2 regions of the Modestobacter sp. KNN46-3 genome follow, and region 2 is predicted to be linked to the other one. Evidence: predicted binding sites of a transcription regulator. Region 2 holds the regulator's gene; the other holds the start of a gene.
What was found. Region 2 encodes LexA, which represses DNA repair genes until DNA is damaged. Its sites were predicted from a motif close to TCGAACANNTGTTCGA; they were not measured.
Positions count from the first base shown of each region.

Region 1: G5C62_RS09035 (HNH endonuclease signature motif containing protein) is a predicted target of LexA. The motif match lies at 3,075-3,090, and genes of this name have one in related genera.

Region 1 covers NZ_JAAKGN010000029.1:7,499-13,605, reverse strand. The annotation lists gene G5C62_RS09050 (cysteine desulfurase family protein) at 1-608, shown strand, start outside; gene mnmA (tRNA 2-thiouridine(34) synthase MnmA) at 610-1,707, shown strand; gene G5C62_RS09040 (methionine synthase) at 1,749-2,795, shown strand; gene G5C62_RS09035 (HNH endonuclease signature motif containing protein) at 3,108-4,307, shown strand; gene ligA (NAD-dependent DNA ligase LigA) at 4,420-6,107, shown strand, end outside.
Region 2 covers NZ_JAAKGN010000073.1:10,555-20,221, reverse strand. The annotation lists gene miaA (tRNA (adenosine(37)-N6)-dimethylallyltransferase MiaA) at 1-935, shown strand, start outside; gene dapF (diaminopimelate epimerase) at 932-1,819, shown strand; gene G5C62_RS15630 (hypothetical protein) at 1,844-2,044, opposite strand; gene G5C62_RS15625 (MFS transporter) at 2,117-3,430, opposite strand; gene G5C62_RS15620 (transcriptional regulator) at 3,501-4,061, shown strand; gene hflX (GTPase HflX) at 4,141-5,637, shown strand; gene G5C62_RS15610 (phosphatase PAP2 family protein) at 5,744-6,472, shown strand; gene G5C62_RS15605 (hypothetical protein) at 6,444-7,511, shown strand; gene lexA (transcriptional repressor LexA) at 7,539-8,366, opposite strand; gene G5C62_RS15595 (LysM peptidoglycan-binding domain-containing protein) at 8,636-9,214, shown strand; gene nrdR (transcriptional regulator NrdR) at 9,551-9,667, shown strand, end outside.

The sequences.
Region 1 (6,107 bases), on a different contig from region 2:
GCGTCGACGCCCTGACCATGACCGGGCACAAGGTGGGTGGCCCGATGGGCGCCGGTGCGTTGCTGCTGCGCCGGGACGCCGAGTGCACCCCGCTGCTGCACGGTGGCGGGCAGGAGCGCGACGTCCGGTCCGGCACCCTGGACGTCGCCGCGATCGTCGGGCTGGCCGCGGCCACCCACGCCACGGTCGCGGACCGGGCCGAGCGCACGGCGCGGGTGGCCGCGCTGCGCGACCGACTGGTCGCCGGGGTGGTCACCGAGGTGCCCAACGCCCAGCTCAACGGCCCACCGCTGGACGACGTGGTGGCCGGTGGTCCCGGGCGGCTCCCGGGCAACGCACACCTGTCCTTCCCCGGTGCGGAGGGCGACGCGCTGCTCATGCTGCTGGACGCCCGGGGCATCGAGTGCTCGACCGGGTCGGCCTGCAGCGCAGGCGTCGCCCGGCCCAGCCACGTGCTGCTGGCCGCCGGCGCCGACCCCGCCCGGGCCCGCAGCTCGCTGCGGTTCAGCCTGGGGCACACCTCGACCGACGCCGACGTCGACGCACTGCTCGAGGTGATCGGCCCGGTCGTGGAGCGGGCCCGTCGGGCCGGGACCGGGCGGCACTGAGATGCGACTGATCGCCGCCATGAGCGGGGGAGTGGACTCCGCGGTCGCCGCCGCACTCGCCGTCGAGGCGGGGCACGACGTCACCGGCGTGCACCTGGCGCTCTCACCCGACCGGCAGACGCTGCGCAGCGGTGCCCGAGGGTGCTGCAGCGTCGAGGACTCCCACGACGCCCGGCGGGTCGCCGACGAGCTGGGCATCCCGTTCTACGTCTGGGACCTGGCCGACCGGTTCCGTGAGGACGTCATCGACGACTTCGTCGCCGAGTACGCCGCCGGCCGGACCCCGAACCCCTGCCTGCGCTGCAACGAGAAGATCAAGTTCTCCGCCGTGCTCGACCGGGCCCGGGCGCTGGGCTTCGATGCCGTCGTCACCGGGCACCACGCCCGGCTGGCCGACGGCGAGCTGCGTCGCTCGGTCGCCCCGGCGAAGGACCAGTCCTACGTGCTCGGCGTGCTCACCGCCGAGCAGTTGGCCGGCGCCGTCTTCCCACTCGGCTCGATGACCAAGGAGCGGGTGCGGGAGCTGGCGGCCGAGCGCGGCTACGCGGTGGCCACCAAGCCGGACTCGCACGACATCTGCTTCATCTCCGACGGCGACACCCGCGGCTTCCTCGCCCGGAAGCTGGGTGAGCAGCCCGGCCCGGTCGTCGACGCCGCCACCGGCCAGACCGTCGGGACGCACGCCGGCGCGCACGGCTTCACCATCGGCCAGCGTCGTGGGCTGGGTGTCACCGTCGGTGACCAGCGCCCGCGGTACGTGCTCGGGATCGAGCCGGTCAGCCGCACCGTGACGATCGGCACGGCGGACCAGGCGGAGGTCGACGAGGTGCGCACCGGGACGCCCACCTGGACCGGGCCGGTGCCCGACCTGCCGTTCCGGGCCCAGGTGCAGCTGCGCGCCCACGCCACGCCGGTCGCCTGCGAGGTCTCCCTCGCCGACGACGGTGGGCTGTGCCTCGTGCTGGGGGAGCGCCAGCGCGGAGTGGCCCCGGGCCAGTCGGCCGTGCTGTACGCACCGGACGCCGAGCGGGGTGACCTGGTGCTCGGACAGGGCACCGTGATGCGCGCCGGTGAACGGCCGGAGACCGCACTGAGCTGACCGTCGCCGGTGCCGGCGGGACGGCGGGCTACGGTCGGCACGTGACCTCGGCGACGCACTTCCCGGACGACAGCAGTGAGCCGGGCGCCGACGGCGAGGTGCGGTCGGCGCTCCCGGTGTGGGGGCCGGCCACCGGGGTCGGGTCCCTGCCCGGCACCGACCCGGTCGAGGCGATGCGGCTGGTCGTCGGCGAGCTGCCGGACCTCCCGCACCTGCCCGAGCTGCCCGGCCGCGGCGCCGGGTCGGACCTGATCGGTCGCGCGGCCGCACTGCTGGTCGACCTCTACGTGGACCTCACCCCGGCTGGCTGGCGGCTGGTCGCCCGTCCGGGCGCCGACCTGCGCCGGGCCCGGGAGGCACTGGCCCGCGACCTGGACGCCCTCTACGAGGTGGCCGAGCGCTACGTGGGGCCGTTGAAGATCCAGGTGACCGGTCCGTGGACCCTGGCCGCCGGGCTGGAGCGCAGCCGTGGCGACCGGGCCGTGGTGGACGCCGGGGCGCGCCGCGACCTGGCGCAGTCCCTCGCCGAGGGGATCGGTGCCCACGTCGCGGCCGTCTCCGCCCGGGTGCCCGGGGCCTCGGTCCTGGTGCAGCTGGACGAGCCGTCGGTGCCCGCCGTGCTGCAGGGCGGCCTGCCCACCGTCAGCGGCTTCGGCAAGCTGTCGGCGATCGAGTCGAACGTCGTGGAGGAGCAGCTCGCCGGGCTCGTCCGCCAGGTGTCGGCGCCGGTCGTGGTGCACTGCTGTGTCCAGCGCGCTCCGCTCGACCTCTTCCGGGCCGCCGGGGCGCAGGGGCTCTCCTTCGACCTGGGCCTGGTGCAGGACCTCGACGCCGTCGGCACCGCCATCGAGGCGGGCACCCACCTGCTCGTGGGCGTCGTCCCCGGCACCGACACCGACCTGGGCCGGCCGAAGGCGACCGCCAGCCGCGTGCAGGCCTGGTGGCGGGAGCTGGGGTTTCCGGCCGAGGAGCTGGCCGGCGCGGTGACGCTCACCCCGTCCTGCGGCCTGGCCGGGGCGAGTCAGGGCTACGCCCGGACGGCGATGGCACACGTCCGCGAGGCCGCGAAGTACCTGCTGCCGGAGTGACGCCCCGGTCGAGCCCAGGCTGCCGACCTCGCTGACCGGGCTCCGTCGTCTCCGTGAGCGCCCACTGGGCGGCGGCATCCCGCGCCTGCGCCGACGTGGCGCGGCGGTCGTCGAGGAGCGGCTGGAGAGCGCGGTCGACACCGAGTGCACCAGGCAATGGTGTCGTCCGGGGCGGTGGCGGGTGTGCTGGACCGACCCTGTCAAGGGGCGACGGCAATCTGTGGACAGGCCTCTGACCTGCATCTTAGTGTTGCTCGGGGTCCTCGACGGCGGTAGTATTCGTACAAGCGTTCGAATGCTGTAGGAGGTGTCGTGAGCGAGTTGATGTCGGCTCTGGACGCCCTCGCGTCGGACGATCTCCACTCGCTCACGGACGGGCAGGTGCTGGACCGGACGGCGTTCCTGGTGCAACTGGTCAACCGTGCGTCGGCGGAGTTGACCCGCACGGTCCGGCGCGCGGACTCCACGCAGGCGGCGGAGCGCGACGGGTTGAAGTCGATGCGGTCATGGCTGATCGGGCACGCGCGGCTGTCGCAGGCGGAGGCGTCGCGGATCCTGCGGTCGGGGCGGGCGTTGGAGCACTTCCCGGCGCTGGCGGCCGGGTTCGCCGACGGGCAGATCACCGCGGCGCAGGTGGACGTGGTCGCCGGTGCCGTGGGGGAGCGGGAGCGGGCGCAGGCCGCCGAGCAGGGCATCGACCTGGCCGCGTTCGACCAGGTGTGGGCGCGCGTGGCGGCCGAGTCGCCGCACCAGTCGCTGGTCGCCGCGGTGCAGGCATTCGAGGACGCGCTGGACCCCGACGGCCCGGAGCCGGATGCGACGGAGGGTCGCCGGCTCGCGATCGCCAAGCACGCCGACGGCAGCATCACCGGCCGGTTCGACCTGGATGCGGTGGGTGGGGAGAAGGTGCAGGCGGCGATCGAGTCGATCGTGCAGGCCGACCGCCCCAAGGGTGATGCGCGGACCCGGGCGCAGCAGAACGCCGACGCGCTCGTCCAGCTGTGTGACAACCAGTTGGCCAGCGGTCAGCTGCCGATCCTGCGCACGGTGAAGCCGCACGTTGTGGTCGGCATCGACCTCGATGACCTGGTCGACCCGGCCATGGGTGCCGGTGCGGCGGGGATGGGTTTCGGGGCGACGATCTCCGCGGCGCGGGCTCGCTACCTGGCTTGTGACGGCAGCATCTCCCGGATCGTGATGGGTTCCGACGGCGTGCCCCTCGAGCTCGGCCGGGACCACCGGGTGGTCACCCCCGGGCTGCGGAAGGCCGTCGAGCGGCGGGACAAGGCCTGTGTGTTCGCCGGCTGTGGGGCCCCGTCCTGGTGGTGCGACGTCCACCACCTCATCCACTGGCTGCACGGCGGCGAGACCTCGCTGGGGAACTCAGCGTTGTTGTGCGAACGGCACCACACCAAGGTCCACCACGGCTTCCGGGTGGAACGCCCACCGGACGGGCGATGGCGCACCTACCGCCCCGACGGCACCGAGATCCTCATCGGGCTACCGCTGTAGCAGCGTAGGAGGCTGCTCGTCGGGCTACCGCTGTAGCGGCGTAGGAGGCTGCTCGCTGCCCGAGGTGGCGCGCTGCCGTTTCCCGTCGGAGCCGCCGGATAACGTCTCGTCCGTGAGCAGCGAGGCAGGGGAGCAGGACACGGTGGAGCTGGCCGACCAGCCCACGGTCGAGGCGGCCGTCGACCGGGAGGACGTCACCGAGGTGCCCGACGAGGCCCGCACCCGGCACCGCGACCTGTCCGAGGAGCTCGACCGGTACGCCTTCGCCTACTACGTGCAGGACGCCCCGCTGGTCAGCGACGGCCAGTACGACGAGCTGATGGGCGAGCTCAAGGCGTTGGAGGCCGCCCACCCCGCTCTGCTGACACCGGAGTCGCCCAGCCAGAAGGTCAACGGCGGCTTCGGCGCCACCTTCGCCCCGGTCGCCCACCCGGAGCGGATGCAGAGCCTGGACAACGCCTTCTCCTCCGACGAGCTCTCCGCCTGGGCCGCCCGCGCGGAGCGGGACGGTGCCGCCGGCGCCGGCTACCTCTGCGAGCTGAAGGTCGACGGGCTGGCCATCGACCTGGTGTACGAACGCGGCCGACTGATCGGTGCGGCCACCCGCGGCGACGGGACGACGGGGGAGGACGTCACCGCGAACGTGCGCACCCTGGCCGTCGTCCCCCAGCAGCTGACCGGCGACGACGTGCCGGAGTTCCTGGAGGTTCGCGGTGAGGTCTACTTCCCGGTCGCCGCCTTCGCCGAGGTCAACGCCGGGCTGGTGGAGGCGGGCAAGCCGCCGTTCGCCAACCCGCGCAACGCCGCGGCCGGCTCGCTGCGGCAGAAGGACGCCCGCGAGACGGCGAAGCGCCCGCTCAGCATGGTCGTGCACGGCATCGGCGCGCGCCGCGGCTTCGAGCCCGCCCGCCAGTCCGAGGCCTACGAGCAGCTGCGCGCCTGGGGGCTGCCGGTCAGCGAACGGTACGAGGTGGTCGACGACCTCACCGGGGTCTGGGCCTACATCGAGCGGTACCGCGAGCAGCGGCACGCCGTCGAGCACGAGATCGACGGCGTCGTCGTCAAGGTCGACCAGGTCTCCCTGCAGCGCCGGCTCGGGTCGACCAGTCGCGCGCCGCGGTGGGCCATCGCCTTCAAGTACCCCCCGGAGGAGGCGACGACGAAGCTCCACGACATCCGGGTCAACGTCGGCCGCACCGGGCGGGTCACCCCGTTCGCCTACATGGAGCCGGTGAAGGTCGCCGGGTCCACCGTGCAGCTGGCCACGCTGCACAACGCCAGCGAGGTCAAGCGCAAGGGCGTGCTGATCGGCGACACGGTCGTCATCCGCAAGGCCGGCGACGTCATCCCCGAGGTGCTCGGCCCGGTGGCCGCGGCCCGCGACGGCTCCGAGCGGGAGTTCGTCTTCCCCACGCACTGCCCCGAGTGCGGCACCGAGCTGCGGCCGGAGAAGGAGGGCGACGCAGACATCCGCTGCCCGAACGCCCGCTCCTGCCCCGCCCAGCTCCGGGAGCGGGTCTTCCACGTCGCCGGCCGCGGCGCCTTCGACATCGAGGTGCTCGGCTACGAGGCGGCGACCGCCCTGCTGGAGAGCCGGCTGCTCGCCGACGAGGGCGACGTCTTCACCCTCGACGAGGACGCGCTGTGCCGCACCGACTTCTTCACCAAGAAGGACGGCACCCTCTCGGCCAACGGGAAGCGTCTGCTGGCCAACCTGCAGACCCGCAAGGACGTCCCGCTGTGGCGGGTGCTCGTGGCGCTGTCGATCCGGCACGTCGGCCCCACGGCGGCCCAGGCGCT
Region 2 (9,667 bases):
GCGGTGGGCCGCCGGTCATCGCGGTCGTCGGGCCGACCGCCACCGGCAAGACAGCGCTGGCCGTCGCGCTGGCGCACCGGCTGGCCCGGTCCGGCGGCGGGGGTGAGGTGGTGAACGCCGACTCCATGCAGCTCTACCGGGGGATGGACATCGGCACCGCCAAGCCGACCGAGGCCGAACGCGACGGCGTGCCGCACCACCTGCTGGACCTGTGGCACGTGCGGGAGCCGGCCTCGGTGGCCGAGTACCGGCAGCGCGCCCGCGCCGAGGTCGACCGGCTCCGCGCCGCGGGCGTCGTCCCGCTGCTGGTCGGGGGCTCCGGGCTGTACGTGCGCGCGGTGCTGGACGAGCTGGACATCCCCGGCACCGACCCGGTGGTGCGGGCCCGGCTGACCGGCGAGCTGGAGGCCCAGGGCGCGGCGGTGCTGCACGCCCGGCTGGCGGCGCTGGACCCGGCCGCCGCGACCGCGATCCTGCCCAGCAACAGCCGGCGGGTGGTCCGGGCGCTGGAGGTGATCGAGCTGACCGGGCAGCCGTTCACCGCGACGCTGCCCGCCCCGCGACCGCACTACCCGGCGATCACGGTCGGCCTGGACCGGGAGCCCGACGAGCTGGACGACCGGGTGGCCCGCCGGGTCGACGCGATGTGGGCCGCCGGCTTCGTCGAGGAGGTCGCTGCGCTCGCCGACGACGGGTTGCGCGACGGGCCGACCGCGTCCCGCGCCCTGGGGTACGCACAGGTTCTCCAGCAGTTCGACGGGGTGCTCACCGCACAGGAGGCGCGCGAGCGGACGATCACCACCACCCGACGGTTCGTCCGCCGGCAGCGGTCCTGGTTCCGCCGCGACGCCGGCACGGTCTGGTTCGACGCGGCCCGGCCGGACCTGCTCGACGTCGTCCTCGGCCTGGTCGCCGACCGTACGATCGACCGGTGATCGACAGCTCCGGCCCACGGGTCCTCCTCGGCCACGGCACCGAGAACGACTTCGTCGTCCTGCCCGACCCCGACGGGGACGTGTGGCCGGAGGGCCGCCTGGACGCCGACCTGGTGCGTCGGCTCTGCGACCGCCGCGCGGGCCTGGGCGGGGACGGCGTGCTGCGGGTGGTCCGGAGCCGGCACGTGCCCGACGCGCCCGGCGTGCTCGGCGCGGCGCTGGCCGACTGCGAGTGGTTCATGGACCACCGCAACGCCGACGGCTCGTACGCGGAGATGTGCGGCAACGGCATCCGGCTCTTCCTGCACGTGCTGCTGGCCGAGGGGCTGCTGGAGCGGGCGGTGGCCGAGGCCGGCGTCCTGGTCGGCACCCGGGGCGGGCCCCGTCGGGTGGGCGCCCGGCCCGATGGCGGCTACTGGGTCGACATGGGTCCGGCGGTCCCGCTGGGCCGGAGCGAGGCGCGGGTCGCCGGCGTCGCCCACCCGGGGCTCGGGGTGTCGATGGGCAACCCGCACCTGGTCTGCCTGACCGACGTCGAGGTCGACACCCTGGACCTCTCGGTTCTGCCAGAGGTCGACGACGCGATGTTCCCCGAGGGGGTCAACGTCGAGCTGGTGAACGTGCTCCCGCCGGAGGGCGCCTGCGCGCACGTGCGGCTCCGGGTCCACGAGCGCGGCGTGGGGGAGACCCGCTCCTGTGGCACCGGCGCCTGCGCTGCGGCGTTCGCCGCGCTGGACGCCGGCGGACGCGACACCGGGACGGTCCTCGTCGACGTGCCGGGCGGCCGGCTGTCGGTGCAGTTGGACGGGACGACGGCGGTGCTGTCCGGCCCGGCCGTCGTCGTCGCCACCGGGACCCTCAGCCGGGAGTGGCTCGCCGGCTGAGGGTCCTGGCTGCGCGGCCGCAGGTCAGGGGCGGTCGGGCTCGTCGGCCCGCGTCTCCGGGTCGTCGGTGGGCGCCTCGGGCTTGTCGCCCGGCCCGACGTTCCCGGTGCCACGGGGCTCCCCGCGGCCGGTGTCCTGGTCCGCGCCACCGAAGACGTTGCGCGGCGGGTCGAGGCCGGCGGGGTCGCGGCCTGGGTCGTCGAGCTCCTCGTCAGGGCTGGTCATCGTCGTCCTCTCGAGCGGTGGACCGTGCCCCGCCGCCCTACCCGTCGCCCGGCCGGCCAACCCGTCGGCTGCTCAGCCGGACCGCTCCGGGTCGTTGCCGGCGGTCGGCGCCCGCGCCTCCGGCACCGTCGTCACCCCGCCGGCCGGGGCGTCCGGGCCGTCGGGCAGGTCACGCATCCGCAGCAGGGGGCTCGCCACCACCCAGCCGGCCGCGAGCAGCTGACCGGCCGCAGCGATCCACAGCGTCGGCAGCACGCCGAGCCAGGTGCCCAGGACGCCGCCGAGCAGCCCGCCCAGCGGCATGGTGCCGAAGACCAGGAAGCGCACCGAGGCGTTCATCCGGCCCAGCAGAGCGGGCGGGCACAGTCGCTGCCGGAAGCTGACCTGGGTGATGTTGTAGACCACCACCGCCCAGCTGAAGCCGAACTGGCCGAGGGGCAGCAGGATCAGCGGGGCGCCGGTGGCGGCCAGCGGCGTGAGCGCGGTGAACGGCACCATCACCATGACCGCCAGCGGGATCGCCCGGCCCTCGCCGACGGTGCGGGCGAAGCGCGCGGCCGTCGCCGCGCCGACCAGGCCGCCCACGGCGCCGGCGGAGAAGACGAGACCCAGCACGCTCTCGGACAGCTCGAGCCGGCGCAGCGCGTAGAGCACCAGCAGGGTCGTGGTGATCGTGGAGAACAGGTTCGACGTGCCGGTGCAGGCGACGATCCGGCGGAGCAGCGGCTGGCGGACGACGAAGGACAGCCCCTCGGCGATCTCGGTGCGCAGCGGCCGCCGGCCGGCCCGGTCGGGGACGGCGTCCGGGCGCTGGACCCGGCTGAGGAAGAACGCGGAGAGCAGGAAGGACGCCGCGTCCAGGGCGATGACCATCGGCGCGCTGAGCACCCGGAGCAGCACGCCGGTGATGCCGGGCCCGGCGACCTGGGCGACGGCCCGGCTGGCCTCCAGCTTGCCGTTGCCGTCGACCAGCTGGTCGCGGTCGACCAGGGCGGGCAGGTAGCTCTGGTAGGCGACGTCGAAGAAGACGGTCGCCGTGCCGGTCGCCGCCGCGACGACGAACAGCTGCCCGAGGGTGAGGACGTCGAGGAGGTACGCGACCGGCAGGGTCGCCAGCACCGCCGCCCGCACCAGGTCGGCGGTGACCAGCACCCGACGGCGCCGCCAGCGGTCGACCCAGGCACCGGCCGGGAGCCCGATGAGCAGGAAGGCGGCGGTCTCCAGGGCGGTCAGGACGCCCATCTCCAGCGGCGTCGCCTCCAGCAGCGAGACCGCCAGCACCGGCAGGGCCAGCAGGGTCACCTGGGTGCCCACTTGACTGACCGTCTCCGCGGCCCACAGCTGACGGAAGTCGTGGTGCCGCAGCAGGCTCCGGTCGCGGGTCACCGGCGCAGCCTCCCGCCACTGATCGGGGGAAGTCAATCACTGAGCCGTGTCGACGTCCTACGCTGCCGGGATGGACGAGCCGGAGGCCGGTGCGGGCGAGGCGGTGGCCGGTGCGGGGGCGCGGCGGTTCGCCGGGGAACGCCGACCGGCCACCGACGCCGAGGCGCGCGCCCTGGCCTCCGCCGTCCGGCTGCGGATCCTGCGGCTGTGCCTGGACGAGGCGCTGACCAACAAGGAGCTCGCCGCCCGGCTGGGCCGCAACCCGGCCACCGTGCTGCACCACGTCCGCACCCTCGTCGACACCGGCTTCCTGGTCGCCGAGAGCGCGCGGCGGGGCGCGCGGGGCGCCCGGGAGGTGCCCTACCGGGCGACCGGGAAGAGCTGGCTGATGGACCTCGAGGGCCGGCCGGCCCCGGCGCGGGACCCGCTGCTGGCGGCCTTCCTGGCCGAGGTCGCCGCAGTGGGGGAGAAGCGGCTGTCCAGCAGCCGGCTGGGTCTGCGGCTGGGCCCACCGGAGCTGGCGGAGTTCCGGGAGCGGCTGTACGGGTTGCTGGACGAGTACGCCACCCGACCGGCGGACCCGGACGCGGAGCGCTGGTCGCTGTACCTCGGGATGCATCCGGAGGCCTGAGGTGTTGTACCGGGCGATGACAACAAGTGATGTGACAAGTCGGTCGCCCCACGAGCAGGGGCGTGCCACGCTGGAGACGATGACGACAGCCCAGAACCGCGCGATCCTCGACCAGGCAGAGGCCCGGGCCGACAAGGCGCGCGCCAGTATGCCCGACACCAAGCCGGCACCGGCCGGTCAGTGGGACGCCGATGACGACACCACCGGCTCCTACGTCAAGGAGGAGCGCGGCGCACTGCGTCGGGTCGCGGGCCTCGGCACCGAGCTCACCGACGTCACCGAGGTCGAGTACCGGCAGCTCCGCCTCGAGCGGGTCGTCCTGGTCGGCGTCTGGACCGAGGGGACGGCGGCGGACGCGCAGCGCTCGCTGACCGAGCTCGCCGCGCTCGCCGAGACCGCCGGTTCCCAGGTGCTCGACGCGCTGATGCAGCGCCGGGACAAGCCGGACCCGGCCACCTACGTCGGCTCGGGCAAGGCCGCCGAGCTGCGCGAGGTCGTCGCCGCCACCGGCGCGGACACCGTGATCTGCGACGGGGAGCTGGCCCCCGGCCAGCTCAACCAGCTGGAGAAGGTGCTCAAGGTCAAGGTGGTCGACCGGACCGCCCTGATCCTGGACATCTTCGCCCAGCACGCCACCAGCCGAGAGGGCAAGGCCCAGGTCGAGCTGGCCCAGATGCAGTACATGCTGCCCCGGCTGCGTGGCTGGGGTGAGTCGCTGAGCCGGCAGGCCGGTGGCCGGGTCGCCGGCGGTGGCGGCATCGGCACCCGTGGTCCGGGTGAGACGAAGATCGAGACCGACCGGCGCCGGATCCGCTCTCGGGTGAGCAAGCTCCGCAAGGAGATCGCCGGCATGGCGACCGCCCGGACGACGCAGCGCAACTCCCGCGACCGCAACGCGACGCCGAGCGTCGCGATCGCCGGCTACACGAACGCCGGCAAGTCCAGCCTGCTCAACCAGCTCACCGGGGCCGGCGTGCTGGTCCAGGACGCACTGTTCGCCACCCTGGACCCGACGGTCCGCCGCGCGCAGACGCCCGAGGGGCGCGAGTACACGATGACCGACACCGTCGGCTTCGTGCGCCACCTGCCGCACCAGTTGGTCGACGCGTTCCGCTCCACGCTGGAGGAGGTGGCCGACGCCGACCTGCTCGTGCACGTCGTCGACGGTTCCGACTCCGACCCGCTGGGGCAGATCGACGCCGTGCACACGGTGCTCAACGAGATCGACGCGTCCGCCGTCCCGGAGCTGATCGTCGTGAACAAGGTCGACGCCATGACCGAGGAGGACATGCTGGCGCTGCGCCAGGCGCTCCCCGGGGCGATGTGGGTCTCGGCCCGGACGGGCGAGGGCATCGAGGCGCTGCGCGACGTGATCGCCCAGCGGCTCCCGCACCCGCACATCGACGTCGAGGTGCTCGTGCCCTACGACCGGGGCGACCTGGTCGCCCGGGTGCACCGGGACGGCGAGGTCGTCGAGGAGGCGCACGAGGCCGCCGGGACCCGGCTGACCGCGCGCGTCGACGCCGGCCTGGCGGCCCAGCTCGACGGTTTCGCCGCGCCGGCCACCGAGGACTGACCGAGGGCCCCGCTGCCGCTCGCACGCTCGTGCCGGGCTCCTGCAGCGGGGCCAGCGGACAGCCCGGCGGATCACGAGCAGGTCACGGCCCCGGTACCGTGACGCGGTGACCAGGGGATCGGTGGACCGGACGGCGACCGCTGCCGATCGACCGGTCGCACCGGTGGTGGGGGTGGGTCGGCCGCCGTGGTGGCTGCTCCTCCTCGCCGCCCTCGTCACCGTCGGGGTCACCGTCAACCTGCTCAGCCGCGGGTGGCTGGAACGGATGGACCTGCGGGTCTCCGAGGTGACCAGTGTGTGGGCGCTGCGGGACTCGTGGGCCTACTGGCCGATCTGGGTCGTCACCCAGATCGGCGGGCGGGTGACGATCCTGGTCGTGCTGGCCGGGCTGGTCGGTTGGCTGGCCGTGCGCCAGCGGACGCTGGTGCCGCTCGTCCGCGTGGTCGTCGCGTTGGCCCTGCTCACCACCGTGGTCTACGCGTTCAAGTGGGGCACCGGTCGCACGGCCCCGGCCTTCCCCGGGTCGTTCTTCCACGCGGACGGGGCCAGCTACCCCTCGGGGCACGTGGCGAACGCCGTCCTCATGTGGGGGGTGGCCCGGTGGCAGGCCGTCGAGTTCGGCCTGCCCGCGGGCGTGCAGCGGGCCACCTGGCTGCTCGGCGTGCTGGGGCCGGTGGCGACGGGTGTGGCCATGGTGGCGCTGGACTTCCACTGGGTCACCGATGCGGTGGTCGGGCTCTCGGTCGGACTGCTGCTGTTGGGCGTGGTTCACGCACTCGACGCTGTCGCGATGTCACGCTGGGTTCGTGCCAGAGTCGGCCGACCCCAGGCGTAGCCGCGCCCCCCGCCGCAGGACGGCCGGCGCGGTCCTCTGTGCGCCCGTCGGCCTGCTGGTCGCGCTGCTGCCCACCGGGTCGGCGGCCGCCGACGACGTGGCCGCCCCGTACGGCGAGCCGACCACCCGGTGCGAGATCACCGACCCGCGGCTCCCGGAGCTCTCCGGCCTGGCCAGCGCCGGGGAGTCGATGCTCGCGATGAACGACGGCGGCGACCGCGCCGAGGTGCTGGTGCTCGACGGGGCCTGTGCGGTGGGGGAGGTGCGCACGGCGGAGGTCGACCCGTACGACCCCGAGGACCTCGCCCTCGCCGCTGACGGGACCATCTGGCTCGCCGACATCGGGGACAACGCGCAGAGCCGGGAGACGGTGGCGCTGATCGGTCTGCGCCCCGACGGGACCACCGTGCTGACCAGGCTCACCTACCCCGACGGTGCGCACGACGCGGAGGCGCTCCTGCTCGCGCCCGACGGCACCCCGTACCTGGTGACCAAGGAGGTGCTGGGCGCGAGCTCCGTGTACCGCCCCGATGCGCCCCTCGCCGACGGAGCCACCGTGCCGATGAGCGAGGTGGCGGCGCTCGGGTTCACGTTGACCGGCACCCCGGGCGGCCCGGTGGGTCGGGCCGGCCAGTTGCTGGTCACCGGTGGCGCCGTGTCCGCGGACGGCTCGCGGATCGCCCTGCGGACCTACACCGACGCCTATGTCTGGCCGCTGAGCGGCTCGGACGTCGCCGGTGCGTTGGCCGGGCCCCCGGTGCGGGTGCCGTTGCCGGAGGCTCCGCAGGGTGAGGCCATCGCCTTCGCGGCGAACGACCGGGACCTGCTCGTCGCCGGCGAGGGGCTCCCTGCGGTGGTCACCCAGGTGTCGGCCACCGGTGACCTGACGGGGGCGGCCCCGGCGGAGCCCACCGAGGCTGCCGCCGGGTCGCTGGCGACCGCCGGTGGGGTCGAGCCGCTGACCGCCGGTCTCGTCGCCGCGGCCGTGGCCACCGTGCTCGTGTGGGTCGGCGGCAAGCTCCGGCGGCGCCCGGCCTGAGCACGAGCCCGGCGCCGCTGCCCGAGGTCAGACCCGGCGGAGCACGGTGACGACCCGGCCGAGGACCGTCGCGTCGTCGCCCGGGATGGGCTCGTACGCGGCGTTGTGTGGCATCAGCCACACGTGCCCGTCGCGCCGCTTGTAGGTCTTCACCGTCGCCTCGCCGTCGATCATCGCGGCGACGATCTCGCCGTTCTCCGCGGTCGGCTGCTGCCGGACGACGACCCAGTCGCCGTCGCAGATCGCCGCGTCGACCATCGAGTCGCCCGCGACCTTCAGCATGAACAGGGTGCCCTCGCCGACCAGCTCGCGGGGGAGGGGGAAGACGTCTTCGACCGCCTGCTCGGCCAGGACCGGACCACCGGCGGCGATCCGGCCGACGAGGGGCACGTACGTGGGTCGGGGGGCGGAGGCGTCGTCGACGCCACTGGCTGCGCCGGACCCGGCCAGTGCCTCGGCCGCGGTCTCGTTCGTCGTCGTCGCGGTGCCGTCGCCGGGGAGGCGCACGTCGAGTGCGCGCGGCCGGTTCGGGTCACGGCGCAGCCAGCCCTTGCGCTGCAGCACCGACAACTGGTGGGCCACGGACGAGGCGGAGGAGAGGCCGACCGCCTCGCCGATCTCGCGGACCGAGGGCGGGTAGCCGCGACGCTCGATCGAGTCACGGATGACCTCGAGCACCCGGCGCTGCCGCTGGGTCAGGCCGTCGCCGTCGGCGGCCCGGTCGGGGAACTCCCGCACCGCCGCACCCGCTCCCGCCGCAGCGGTGGGCGCTGCGCCGTCGGCTGATGCCGTGCCGGACGCTCCACGCCGCGAAGGGCTCTTGCCGCCGCGCGCCTTCGGGCCGTCGACCGCCATGTGTCCTCCTCGTCCGGCTGCCTCGGCAGCAGTCCCCGGTGGCGCCCTGCCGTACCGACGGCCGTGTCGCCACGGCGAGCCGGGACCGCGGACGCCGTCCTCGATCGCCTCGGAACCGTATCGCCTCCGGCCGCTCCGTTCAAACAGGTGTTCGAAGAAGTCGCCGTGTCGGCGTGTTCCTGTCGGTGGCGTGCGGTAGACATCGCCCAGACGTTCCGTTCGAACGTCTGTTCGACAACCCGGTACCGCGAGACCCCTGGAGCACCCCGATGGCCAGTCCGCAGCTCGAGCTCCCCGTGGCCGCCCCGGCCTCGATGGCGGTCGTGCTCCCGTTCCCGGGGGCGCGTCAGGTGGCGCGCTCGCCCCGGTCCGTGGTGCACGGTCAGCCTGCACCCCTGCCCCGGGTGGCTCGTCCGGCGGCGGGCCGGCGAGGCGCCGGGCAGCCCGACGTGCGCCCTGGTCGACTGGTCGGCGTCGCGGGCGGGGCTGGGGTGGGCGGCGCGGGCTGCGCGAGGCGCACGGGAGCGGTCGGCGGTGCCGTCGCCCCCGGTGCGCAAGCGCCGTTGCGGCTGACCCGGCGCGGGCGGCGAGTGGTCGCCGGGCTGTCCATCGCCTTCGGGGTGTCCGTCGCCGCGGTGACGTTCGCCGCCGAGTCCGGCGGCCCCGGCGGCGGCCTGGAGCTGGCCGGTTCGACGACGGTCGTCGTCCAGTCCGGGGACACCCTGTGGTCGATCGCCGGCGAGATCGCCCCGGAGGAGGACCGGCGTGCCGTCGTCGACGCGCTCCTCGACGTGAACGGGCTCTCCGACGTCGACCTCGTGCCCGGCCAGGTGCTCGAGCTGCCCTGACCGGCGGCGCGCTGGGGCACGCCCCGGTGTGAAGGGCCCGTCAGAGGCCCTGGTGGTTGTGGCGGGAGGGGCTCCGAGGGGCGCCCGGGTCAGATGCGGAAGACGACACGCTCGCCAGGGCTTGCACACCTGTAGGGGTGGTCGTACGGTTCCACCACAACATCTAGTAGTTACAGAGCTGTAAGCCATCCACAGCCGTTCCACACGTTGTCCCCGGCGCATCCACCGGATGTCCCCGGCGCAGTCCACAGCACGGCCATCGGGTCAGGGCCCGGTCACGGTGTCACGACGCCGCGGCGAGACCTCGCGCGACACCTCGGGAAGGAGGAGATCGACATGCGCTGTCCCTTCTGCCACAACCCCGACAGCCGGGTCATCGACTCGCGGGAGACCGACGAGGGGGCGACCACCCGCCGTCGACGCTCCTGCCCGGGCTGCGGCCGCCGCTTCACC